2 regions of the Pseudarthrobacter sp. LMD1-1-1.1 genome follow, and region 1 is predicted to be linked to the other one. Evidence: riboswitches for the same ligand, from Rfam matches in the RefSeq annotation. Region 1 holds a riboswitch; the other holds the start of a gene.

What was found. A riboswitch is a leader RNA that binds a small molecule or an ion and turns the genes downstream of it on or off. The one in region 1 is predicted to bind glycine.
Region 2: another riboswitch for glycine. It lies ahead of cycA (D-serine/D-alanine/glycine transporter); the one in region 1 lies ahead of gcvP (aminomethyl-transferring glycine dehydrogenase).

Annotation. Positions count from the first base shown of each region.
Region 1 is NZ_JBEGHP010000027.1:29,056-35,166, forward strand. Features, by position in the region: gene MRBLMD1_RS21190 (MFS transporter) at 1-1,494, opposite strand, end outside; gene MRBLMD1_RS21195 (TetR/AcrR family transcriptional regulator) at 1,578-2,114, shown strand; glycine riboswitch at 2,206-2,303, shown strand; gene gcvP (aminomethyl-transferring glycine dehydrogenase) at 2,496-5,342, shown strand; gene gcvT (glycine cleavage system aminomethyltransferase GcvT) at 5,355-6,111, shown strand, end outside.
Region 2 is NZ_JBEGHP010000012.1:698,819-704,929, forward strand. Features, by position in the region: gene gcvT (glycine cleavage system aminomethyltransferase GcvT) at 1-618, opposite strand, end outside; gene gcvP (aminomethyl-transferring glycine dehydrogenase) at 628-3,480, opposite strand; glycine riboswitch at 3,633-3,732, opposite strand; glycine riboswitch at 4,045-4,142, shown strand; gene cycA (D-serine/D-alanine/glycine transporter) at 4,297-5,808, shown strand; gene purU (formyltetrahydrofolate deformylase) at 5,874-6,111, shown strand, end outside.

The sequences.
Region 1 (6,111 bases):
TGCCAGCCCAATTGCGGCCGTGATGTGCACGCCGGAATCGAACGCGGCGGCCGCGGCATCCCGGACTGCCCCCGCGACTGATTCCGGCAGCAGGCCGGCCGCCTCCACCGCGCCGGCCAGCGTTTCCCCGGCGTTGTGCAGTGAGGCTCCGGGCAGCATGGCCTCCAGCCCTGCCGGCAGCCGGAGGTTCTGCTGGTAGGACGCGGTCAGGATGGAGCCCAGCACGGCAGTCCCCAGCAGCGAGCCCACCTCGTAGCCCGTCTCGGAAATCGCCGCCGCAGCGCCTGATTTCGCCGGCGGGGCCGAGCCGAGGATGAGGTCGTTCGAGATGGTTTCCGCCGTGCCGACGCCCAGCGCCAGGACCAGCAGTGCTGCCAGCAGCAGGGAAGGCCCGCCGTCGTGGTTTCCGAAGGCCACCATGCTGTAGCCGACGGCGCTGAAGGACAGGCCCGCGGCCACTACGTACCCCGGGCGGACCTTCCGGACCAGCGGGACTACCACCAGGCCTGCCGCCACTGTGGCTGCCAGGGCCGGAAGCATGGCAATGCCTGCCGCGGACGGCGTCATCCCCTCCAGGAGTTGGAGGTGCTGGGCAAGGAAAAGGATGAATCCGTTGAAGGAAAACAGGGCCAGGATGTTGGCGCTGATGGCCATGCTGAACACCCTGTTCCGGAACAGCGACATGTCCAGCAGGGGGTATTCCAGGCGTTGCTGGCGGCGCACGAACACGATCCCCATGACCACGCCGAAGGCGATGCTGCCCAGCCCGGCCGTGCCCGGGCCTTCGGTGGCTACTGACTTGATGCCGTACACCACGGGCACCATGACCAGCATGGAGAGCAGGACGCTTGGGATATCCACCCTGCCCGGCGCGGGATCCTTTGATTCCGGAATGAAGGCCGGCCCCAGAGCCAGCAGGGGCAGCATGAGCGGCACGGCCACCAGGAAGACGGCGCCCCACCAGAAGTGCTCCACCAGCCATCCACCCAGGATGGGGCCCAGGGCGGCGCCGCCGGAGAATCCGGCCGCCCAGATGGCCACTGCAAGCCGCCGGCGGTTGGGTTCCGGGAATATATTGCGGATCAGCGACAGGGTGGACGGCATCAGCATGGCGCCGAAGAACCCGAGCGCCGCGCGGCCGGCGATCAGCCACTCCGGGGTGGGCGCGAAGGCTGTGGCGGCGGACAGTCCGGCGAAGCCCAGGCTGCCGATGACCAGCAGCCGCCGCCGCCCAATCCGGTCGCCGAGGCTTCCCATTGACACCAGCAGCCCGGCCAGGACCAGCGGATAGGAGTCCACGATCCACAGCAGCTGCAGGCCGGTCGGTTCCAGGGCGCGTGCGATGGCGGGCAGGGCAAACGTCAGGGCCGTGTTGTCCACTGCCACCAGCAGCACGGGAAACATCAGCAGCCCCAGCGCAAGCCAATCCCGCCACGGAGGCCGCGCGGCGGTGCTGTCCCGTTGGGTGGGGGCCGGGCTGATGGAAGTCGTCATGCAATAACTGTACCGTCTGGACGGTACAGTTTGAAAACGCGGGCATTCCTTCTTCCCTGCCGGTGAAGGGCATGATGGAAGGCATGCCCCGAAAGCCTGTAGCCCGTGATGCGGTCCTTGACGCCTTCGAGTCCCTGCTGATCGACGTGGGGGAGCGCGCTGCAACCCTCGACGCCGTAGCCCGGAAGGCCGGGGTGTCCAAAGGTGGCCTCCTCTATCACTTTCCCAACAAGGAAGCGCTCATCTCCGTGCTGCTTGACCGCCTGGAAGGCCTGGCCAAGGCGGACGCCGACGCGATGGCTTCGGCCAGCGAAGGTGCTGCCGCGTATTTCATCCGCTCCTCCGTCTGGGCGGATACTCCGCTTGACCGGGTCATCGTGGCTGCCACGCGGCTTGCCGAGGTGGCACATGAAGAGACCCGCCGCCGGTTCGCCGCCATCCAGCAGCGGTGGCTGGACGAGATCGCAGCAGATGTGGGGCACGGCCTGGCCAAGGCTGTCCTGTATATGGGTGACGGGTTGTACTTCAATGCCATGCTTTCCGTGGGCCCGGCGCCGGAAGGCGGAGCGGCCGCTGATGTGGAGGAACTCCTGGCTGCTTTGGAACGGCTCCGCAGGTAGTTTTCCATTTGCCGGGAGGGCTTGTGGCGTAGGACAATGGAGAGTTGTGAGGGCTGTCACCGGCCGTCAGCATCAACAAATGAATAGCCTTTGATCTGCGGCGGGAGAGTTCTGCCGGAAGTACAGGCAGGCGCCGTAGGAGCAAATCCTCCCCAGGAATCTCGCAGGCCCCTGTACCGCCGCGGCGAGGCACCTCTGGAAAGCAGCAGGCAGTTGTCCGGCCTCCCTTGGGGGAAGCGAGACGGCTGTTGTGCTCACCGACGGTGCAAGCGGGTCCTGCCCAGGCAGGCAACGCGGAAACTCTCAGGTCCAATACAGAGCGGGGAGGGACCCGAATAGCTGTGGCGTACCCTGCGCCGCCTGAATAAATGGAGTTCCTTCGTGTCGGTTACCCCAGCCTCCACCACCTTCGTAGACCGCCACATTGGTGCACGCCGCCAGGACGACGTCGACGCCATGCTCAAAGCCGTTGGTTACGGCACGGTCGATTCCCTGGTGGACACCGCCGTACCCAAAGTCATCCGCCAGGAAACAGCCCTCCGCCTGCAGGATGCCCTCAGCGAAGTTGAAGTCCTTGCGGAACTGCGCAGGCTCGCCGCCAAGAACAAGACCGCCGTGCAACTGATCGGCCAGGGCTACTACGACACCATCACCCCTGCTGTCATCCGCCGGAACATCCTCGAGGCCCCGGCCTGGTACACCGCCTACACCCCGTACCAGCCCGAGATTTCCCAGGGCCGGCTCGAGGCACTGCTGAATTTCCAGACCATGGTCCAGGACCTGGTGGGCCTGCCGATCGCCAACGCCTCGCTGCTGGATGAAGCCACCGCCGTGGCCGAGGCCGTGCTGCTGATGCGCCGCTCCAACAAGACCAAGCCTGCAGCGGACGGCAAGACTGTCCTGGACATCGACGTGCTGCCGCAGACCATCGCCATCGTCAAGGGCCGCGCCGAGGCGCTCGGCTTCGAAGTTGAGGTCGCCGACCTGTCCAACGGCCTGCCCGACGGCGACATCAACGGCATCGTGCTCCAGCAGCCCGGTGCCTCCGGGCGGGTCTGGGACCAGTCCGCCACTATTGCGGCGGCGAAGGAGCGCGGCGCACTGGTCACCGTGGCCGCTGACCTGCTTGCACTGACCCTGATCACTCCTCCGGGCGAGCAGGGCGCCGACATCGCCGTCGGCTCCACGCAGCGCTTCGGGGTGCCGTTGTTCTTCGGCGGCCCGCACGCCGCATACATGGCGGTCCGCAAGGGCCTGGAGCGGTCGCTGCCCGGCCGCCTGGTGGGTGTGTCAAAGGACGACGCAGGGGTTCCCGCGTACCGCCTGGCGCTGCAGACCCGCGAGCAGCACATCCGCCGCGAAAAGGCCACGTCCAACATCTGCACCGCGCAGGCCCTGCTGGCCATCGTTTCCTCGATGTACGCCGTCTACCACGGCCCCGACGGGCTGAAGGCGATTGCGGAAACGACGCACGGCCACGCCCGGGTGCTGGCGGCCTCGCTGGCGGCTGCCGGTGTGGAGGTGCTGCACACGAGCTTCTTCGACACCCTTACCGTCCGCGTCCCCGGACGCGCTGCCGCGCTTGTCGCCGATGCCGAAGCGCGCGGCATCAACCTGCGTTCCATCGACGCCGATACCGTGGGCATCTCGCTCGATGAAACCACGACGGCGGCCATCGTCGCCGACGTCGCGGACGTCTTTGGGGCCTCCGTTGCCGCGGCTGAAGGCTTCGGACTGGAGGCCGCCGTCGGACGTTCCTCCGACTACCTGCAGCACCCGGTGTTCAACACGCACCGGTCCGAAACCCAGCTGCTGCGCTACATCCGGAAGCTGTCGGACCGGGACCTGGCGCTGGACCGCACCATGATCCCGCTGGGCTCGTGCACCATGAAGCTGAACGCCACCGCCGAGATGGAAGCCATCTCCTGGCCGGAATTCGCCTCCATCCACCCCTTCGCCCCGGACTCCCAGACCGAAGGCTGGCGTGAACTGATTGCCGACCTGGAGGCGGACCTGACCGCGATCACCGGGTACGACCAGGTGTCCATCCAGCCCAATGCCGGATCCCAGGGCGAGCTCGCCGGCCTGCTGGCCATCCGCGGCTACCACCACTCCCGCGGCGAAGAGCAGCGCAACGTCTGCCTGATCCCCGCCTCCGCCCACGGCACCAACGCCGCCTCCGCCGTCCTGGCCGGCATGAAGGTCGTCGTCGTTGCCACGGCCGCTGACGGCACCATCAACCACGATGACCTGACGGCCAAGATCGAAGCGAACAAGGACGTCCTGTCCTGCATCATGATCACGTACCCGTCCACCCACGGCGTCTATGACGGGGACGTCCGTGAGGTCTGCGACGCCGTGCACGCGGCGGGCGGCCAGGTCTACATCGACGGCGCCAACCTGAACGCCCTGGTGGGACTGGCCCAGCCCGGCAAGTTCGGCGGCGACGTCTCCCACCTCAACCTCCACAAGACCTTCTGCATCCCCCACGGCGGCGGCGGACCCGGCGTCGGACCCGTGGCAGCCAAGGCCCACCTGGCGCCGTTCATGCCCGGCGACGCCAACAAGGCAGCGCATGAGGAAGGCCACGGGGTCGCGATCTCGGCTTCCCGCTTCGGTTCGGCCGGCGTCCTGCCGATCTCCTGGGCGTACGTGAAGCTCATGGGCGGGGAAGGGCTCACCGAGGCCACCAAGTCCGCGCTGCTGGCTGCCAATTACGTCGCAGCCCGGCTGAACGAGTACTTCCCGGTGCTCTACACCGGCGAAGGCGGCCTCGTGGCGCACGAATGCATCCTGGACCTGCGCGAACTGACCGCCAAGACCGGTGTCACGGCCGAGGATGTGGCCAAGCGCCTCATCGACTTCGGCTTCCACGCCCCCACCCTTGCGTTCCCGGTGGCAGGCACCCTGATGGTGGAGCCCACCGAGTCCGAGGACCTGGCCGAGATCGACCGCTTCATCGAAGCCATGATCACCATCCGCAAGGAAATCGACCAGGTGGCCAACGGCGACTTCGCCGTAGCGGACTCACCCCTGCGCCGCGCACCCCACACGGCAGCCGCCGTCGTCAGCTCCGACTGGGACCGTGCCTACCCGCGCGAGCAGGCCGCGTTCCCTGCCCACCACAAGCAGGACAAGTACTTCCCGCCGGTGGGCCGGATCGACGGCGCCGCCGGAGACCGGAACCTCATCTGCTCCTGCCCGCCGCTCGAAGAGTTCGAAAACTAAAGGACCGGCACCGTGACCGAGAAATACACCGCCCTTTACGACGAACATAAGAAGCTTGGCGCCTCCTTCACCGACTTCGGTGGCTGGCAGATGCCGCTCAAATACAGCTCCGAACTGGCTGAACACCATGCCGTCCGCAGCACCGCCGGCCTGTTCGACCTCTCCCACATGGGCGAAGTCTGGGTCACCGGGCCCCGGGCCGCCGCTTTCCTCGACTACGCCCTGGCGGGCAAGATCTCCGCCATGGCCGTGGGCAAGGCCAAGTACTCGCTGATCTGCAATGAGGACGGCGGCATCATCGACGACCTCATCGCCTACCGCCGTCCCGCCGCTGAAGACGGAATGGACGTCTTCCTGGTGGTGCCCAATGCGGGCAACGCCGCGGTGGTGGCGGCGGCCCTGCACGAACGGGCCGCAGGGTTCGACGTGCAGGTGGAGGACGCCTCGGCCCGGACATCGCTGATCGCAGTGCAGGGCCCCAAGGCCCAGGAACTCCTGCTTCGCCTGGTCCCGGCCGCACAGCACTCCCTGGTGACGGAGCTGAAGTACTACGCCGCCGTGGAGGTTCCGTTCCTGGTGGGCGGCGCCGGCAAGGAACTCCTACTCGCGCGTACCGGGTACACCGGTGAGGACGGGTTCGAGATCTTCGTGGACAACGCAGACGCCCCGGCACTGTGGCAGGCATTGGTCGCCATCGCCGACGACGGGGAGCTGACCCCGGCCGGCCTTGCCTCCCGCGACTCGCTTCGGCTGGAAGCGGGGATGCCGC
Region 2 (6,111 bases), on a different contig from region 1:
GTTCGGGAGGAAGAGTTCAAAGCCGTCTTCACCGGTGTAGCCGGTGCGGGCCAGGATGACATCGTGGCCGGCCACGGTGACTTCGTTGAACGCGTAGTACTTCAGGTCGGTGACCAAGGCATGCTGGGACTCGTCCGTGAGCTTGAGCAGGATGGCCTCGGCCTTGGGTCCCTGGACTGCGACGAGCGAGGTTGCCGCCGAAGCGTCCTCCACCGTCACGTCGAAGGCGACAGCGCGTTCGGCGAGGGCGGCCGCCACGGTGGGGGCGTTGCCGGCGTTGGGAACCACCAGGTACTTCTCATCGCCGAAACGGTACGTGATGAGGTCGTCGATGATGCCGCCGTCTTCATTGCAGATCAGCGAGTACTTGGCCTTGCCGTCCGCGATGGCGGACAGTTTGCCCACCAAGGCGTAGTCAAGGAAGGCACCGGCCTGGGGCCCGGTGACCCATACTTCGCCCATGTGGGAGAGGTCGAACAGGCCGGCGGCGTTGCGGACGGCGTGGTGCTCGGCCAGTTCGGAGCTGTACTTGAGCGGCATCTGCCAGCCACCGAAGTCGGTGAAGGAGGCGCCCAGCTTCTTGTGCTCTTCGTAAAGAGCCGTGTAGTTCTCAGTCATGGGGGATCCTTAGTTTTCGAACTCTTCGAGCGGCGGGCAGGAGCAGATGAGGTTCCGGTCTCCGGCGGCGCCGTCGATCCGGCCCACCGGCGGGAAGTACTTGTCCTGCTTGAGGTGGTGGACGGGGAAGACGGCCTGCTCGCGGCTGTACTGGCGGGTCCATTCGGAGTTCACGACGGCGGACGCGGTGTGGGGTGCGTTGCGCAGCGGGGAGTCCTGGACAGAGAAGTCGCCGTTGGCCACCTGGTCGATTTCCTTGCGGATAGTGATCATGGCCTCGATGAAGCGGTCGATCTCGGCCAGGTCCTCGGACTCCGTGGGCTCCACCATCAAGGTGCCTGCCACCGGGAACGCCAGGGTCGGGGCGTGGAAGCCGAAGTCGATGAGGCGCTTGGCCACATCCTCGGCCGTGACGCCGGTCCTGGCGGTCAGGTCGCGCAGGTCCAGGATGCATTCGTGCGCCACGAGCCCGCCTTCACCGGTGTACAGCACCGGGAAGTACTCGTTCAGGCGCACGGCAACATAGTTCGCTGCGAGCAGGGCTGCCTTGGTGGCCTCGGTCAGGCCCTCGCCACCCATGAGCTTCACGTACGCCCAGGAGATCGGCAGGACACCGGCGGAACCGAAGTTCGAGGCGCTGATGGCCACGCCGTGGCCTTCCTCATGCGCTGCCTTGTTGGCGTCGCCGGGCATGAACGGCGCCAGATGGGCCTTGGCCGCAACAGGTCCGACGCCGGGTCCGCCGCCGCCGTGCGGGATGCAGAAGGTCTTGTGCAGGTTCAGGTGGGAGACGTCGCCGCCGAACTTGCCGGGCTGGGCCAGTCCCACCAGGGCGTTCAGGTTGGCACCGTCAACGTAGACCTGGCCACCGGCAGCGTGCACAGCCTCGCAGATCTCGGTCACGTCCGCGTCGTACACGCCGTGGGTGGACGGGTAGGTGATCATGATCGCCGAGAGGACGTCCTTGTTCGCCTCGATTTTCGCGTACAGGTCCTCGTGGTCGATCGTGCCGTCCGCGGCCGTGGCAACGACGACGACCTTCATGCCGGCCAGGACAGCAGAGGCGGCGTTGGTGCCGTGGGCGGAAGCGGGGATCAGGCACACGTTGCGCTGGGTATCGCCGTTGGCGCGGTGGTAGCCGCGGATGGCCAGCAGGCCGGCGAGCTCGCCCTGGGAACCGGCGTTCGGCTGCAGCGACACCTGGTCGTAGCCGGTGATTTCCGCAAGGTCGGCTTCCAGGCCGCTGATCAGTTCACGCCAGCCTTCGGTCTGGGAGTCCGGGGCGAAGGGGTGGATGGAGGCGAACTCCGGCCAGGAGATGGCCTCCATCTCGGCGGTGGCGTTCAGCTTCATGGTGCACGAGCCCAGCGGGATCATGGTGCGGTCCAGTGCGAGGTCCCGGTCGGACAGCCTGCGGATGTAGCGCAGCAGCTGGGTTTCGGACCGGTGGGTGTTGAACACCGGGTGCTGCATGTACTCGGAGGTGCGGAGCACCTCTGCGGGCAGGTCGAAGCCCTCAGCGTCCACTACCGGGCCGGCTCCAAAGGCGACGGCGATCGCGGACAGGATTTCCGGCGTCGTGGTTTCATCCACGGACACGCCGATGGTGTCGGCGTCGATGTGGCGCAGGTTGATGCCGCGTGCTTCAGCAGCGGTGATGACCTTGGCGGCCTTGCCCGGGACGGAGACCGTGACCGTATCGAAGAACGCCTCGGCGGCCAGTTCCCGGCCTGCGATCTGGAGCGTGGTGGCGAGGGCGCGGGCGTTGTTGTGGACGCGCTCGGCGATGGCCTTCAGCCCGTCGGGGCCGTGGTAAACGGCGTAGAAGGAGGAGACGATGGCCAGCAGGGCCTGCGCGGTGCAGATGTTGGATGTCGCCTTTTCGCGGCGGATGTGCTGCTCGCGGGTCTGCAGCGCCAGGCGGTACGCCGGGAGGCCGGCGTCGTCCTTGGATACGCCCACCAGGCGGCCCGGCATGGAACGCTCCAGGCCCTTGGCCACGGCCATGTAGGCGGCGTGCGGGCCGCCGAAGAACAGCGGGACACCGAAGCGCTGGGTGGAGCCGACGGCGATGTCGGCACCCTGTTCGCCCGGAGGGGTGATCAGGGTCAATGCCAGCAGGTCAGCGGCGACCGTGACCAGCGCGCCGCGCTCCTTGGCCTCGGCAATGACGCCGGCGTGGTTGAAGACGCGGCCGGAGACGCCGGGCTGCTGGAGCACGATCCCGTTGATCGCGCCTTCAGGGAGTCCCTTGGACAGGTCGGCGACCTCAACCTCGAAGCCGAGCGCCTCGGCGCGGCCCTTGACGATGGCGATGGTCTGCGGCAGGACGTCTGCGTCCAGGACGGTCTTGCCGTCGCGGGCGTCCTTGTTCTTGTTGGCGCGTCGCATCATGAGGACAGCTTCGGCAACAGCCGTGGCTTCATCGAGCAGGGAGGCGTTGGCGATGGGCAGGCCCACCAGGTCCTGAACCATGGTCTGGAAGTTCAGCAGCGCCTCAAGCCGGCCCTGGGAAATCTCGGGCTGGTACGGGGTGTAGGCGGTGTACCAGGCCGGGGCCTCCAGGACATTCCGGCGGATGACGGCGGGCGTGATGGTGTCGTAGTAGCCCTGGCCGATCATCTGCACGGCCGTCTTGTTCTTGGCGGCGAGCCTGCGCAGCTCCGCAAGGACCTCAACCTCGCTCAGCGCGTCTTTGAGCGCAAGGGGCTTGGACTGGCGGATTGAGTTGGGAACGGCGATGTCCACCAGTCCATCAACGCTGTCGTAGCCAACGGCCTTGAGCATGGTGTCCACGTCAGCCTGGCGGCGTGCACCGATATGCCGGTCTGCAAAGGCAGACGGAAGGGATTGAATCGTCATGAGGAACTCCAGGTTTGGCCGGCCACGGGTGGCACGGCATGGATCGGGTCCCTCCCCGCTCTGTATTGGACCTGAGAGATTCCGCAAACCCATCAGGGCCTGCTTGCACCGTCGGTGAGTGCTGCCGGAGCAGCACTGCTTTCCAGAGTCGCCTCGCCGTGACGGTACATGGGCCTGAGAGATTCCTGGGGAGGATTTGCTCCTACGGCGCCTGCCCGGTGATGGCCGGGAGAACTCTCCCGCCACAGCTCGAAAGGCTTATTGAAATGTGGGTGATTCGGCTCACAGGTTACAGGCAAAGCGAAGCGGGGAGCAAATCAGTCCGTCATGAATTGGGGCTCAAGGGCGTTACGTGGATGGCGTAACGCCGGGCTTGACTTTTGTTCGTGACGGACGCCACACTGAACCCCGTGATCCGGCCGGACAGCGGAACTGGCCCAAAGACGCTGGGCGCTCCGTTCGCCGGCCGGGATCACCGGAGGCCCCACTGTCCATTCTGCGCATTATTGCGCCTGGCATGGATGCCCTCTGACAACTGAACACTGATTACCAAGCAAACGCTTTTGACCTGCGGCGGGAGAGCCCTGCCGGTACGTTCAGCAGGCGCCGTAGGAGCAAACCCTCCCCAGGAAACTCTCAGGCCCACGTACCGCCGCGATGAGGCAACTCTGGAAAGCAGCCGGGCCCTGTCCTGGCTCACCGACGGTGCAAGCACGCCCATTTCGGCATGTGGAAACTCTCAGGTCCCAGACAGAGCGGGGAGGAAATCCAATCTTTGCGACACCCCGGGTGCCGCTCGAACGATGGAGTTCCTCAATGACGACCCATTCCCCGACGTCCCCCGGCGGCGGAGCCCCGCACCTGGAGCGGCAGCTCAGCAACCGCCACATCCAACTGATCGCCATCGGCGGTGCAATCGGCACCGGCCTGTTCATGGGCTCCGGCAAGACCATCTCGGCGGCCGGCCCATCAGTGATCTTCGTGTACATGATCATCGGCTTCATGCTGTTCTTCGTCATGCGTGCCATGGGTGAACTGCTGCTCAGCAACCTCAACTACAAGTCCTTCAGCGACTTTGCCGCCGACCTGCTGGGTCCGTGGGCCGGCTTCTTTACGGGCTGGACCTACTGGTTCTGCTGGGTCATCACCGGCATCGCCGATGTCATCGCCATCGCCGGCTACTCCCGTGAACTGTGGCCCGGGGTGCCCCTGTGGATTCCCGGCCTGGCCACCGTGGCCATCCTGCTCCTGCTGAACCTCACCACGGTGAAGGCGTTCGGCGAGACGGAGTTCTGGTTCGCACTCATCAAGATCGTTGCCATTGCCGCACTGATCATCGTTGGCCTGTTCATGATCTTCACCGGTTTCCAGTCCGACGCAGGCCCTGCCACCTTCACCAACCTGTGGAGCCACGGCGGATTCTTCCCGAACGAGTTCATGGGCTTCGTGGCCGGCTTCCAGATCGCCGTCTTCGCCTTCGTGGGCATCGAGCTGGTGGGCACCACGGCGGCCGAGGCCAAGAACCCGGAGCGGAACCTGCCCAAGGCCATCAACTCCATCCCCATCCGCGTGCTCCTGTTCTACGTTGGCGCCCTCATCATCCTGATGGCCGTCACCCCCTGGACCGAGTTCAGGGCCGGCCACAGCCCCTTCATCGCCATGTTCTCCCTGGCAGGCCTGGGCGCCGCGGCCACCGTGGTCAACCTCGTGGTGCTGAGCTCCGCGATGTCCTCCGCGAACTCGGGCATCTACTCGACCTCCCGCATGGTCTTCGGCCTTGCCCAGGAAGGCGACGCCCCCGACGTCTTTGGCAAACTGTCCCGGCGCAAGGTGCCCCAGAACGCACTGTTCCTCTCCTGCGTGCTGCTGCTGTCCGGCGTCGTCCTCATGTACGCGGGCCAGGACGTGGGCAAGGCCTTTGATATGGTCACCACCGTCTCCGCCGTCTGCTTCGTCTTTGTCTGGTCCATCATCCTGGCCAGCTACATCGCCTTCCGCCGCCGCCGGCCGCACCTGCATGAAGCATCGAAGTTCAAAATGCCCGGTGGTGTTGCCATGGTCTGGGTGGTCTTCGCCTTCTTCGCCTTCGTGATCTGGACCCTCACCACCCAGCCGGACACCCTGGTGGCCCTGCTGGTCACCCCGGTTTGGTTCATCCTGCTGGGCGCAGCATGGTTCGTCCTCCGCCGCCGCCCCGCACACCAGGCCCGTTTCGCTACGTTCCAGGCTGAACTGCAGGCGGACCAGGACTTCACCGACGCCGCAGCCGGCAAGGCTGTCCGTACGGGTGCCGCCGCAGAAGCGGGGGAAGAGCGGGTCAACCGGTGATCGCTGAGGAGCTCCGCGCTTCCGGGCTGCGCGCATCCGAACCTGGGACTTCTGAAGCCGGGCAGCTGCAGGCAGTGGCAGATCCGGAAACGGGCCGGGAATTCGTGCTGACGTTCCACTGCCCGGATGCCCTTGGCATTGTCCAGGCGGTGGCGGCATACCTGCTGGAACAGGAATGCTACATCGTGGACATCAAGCAGTTCGGCGACAGGGCGAGCGGGCGGTTCTTCATGCGCATCCACGTCACCTCGCAGGTTGAGCTGGACCTTGGCCGCCTCCGGGCCGGTTTCGGTCAGGTGGCCC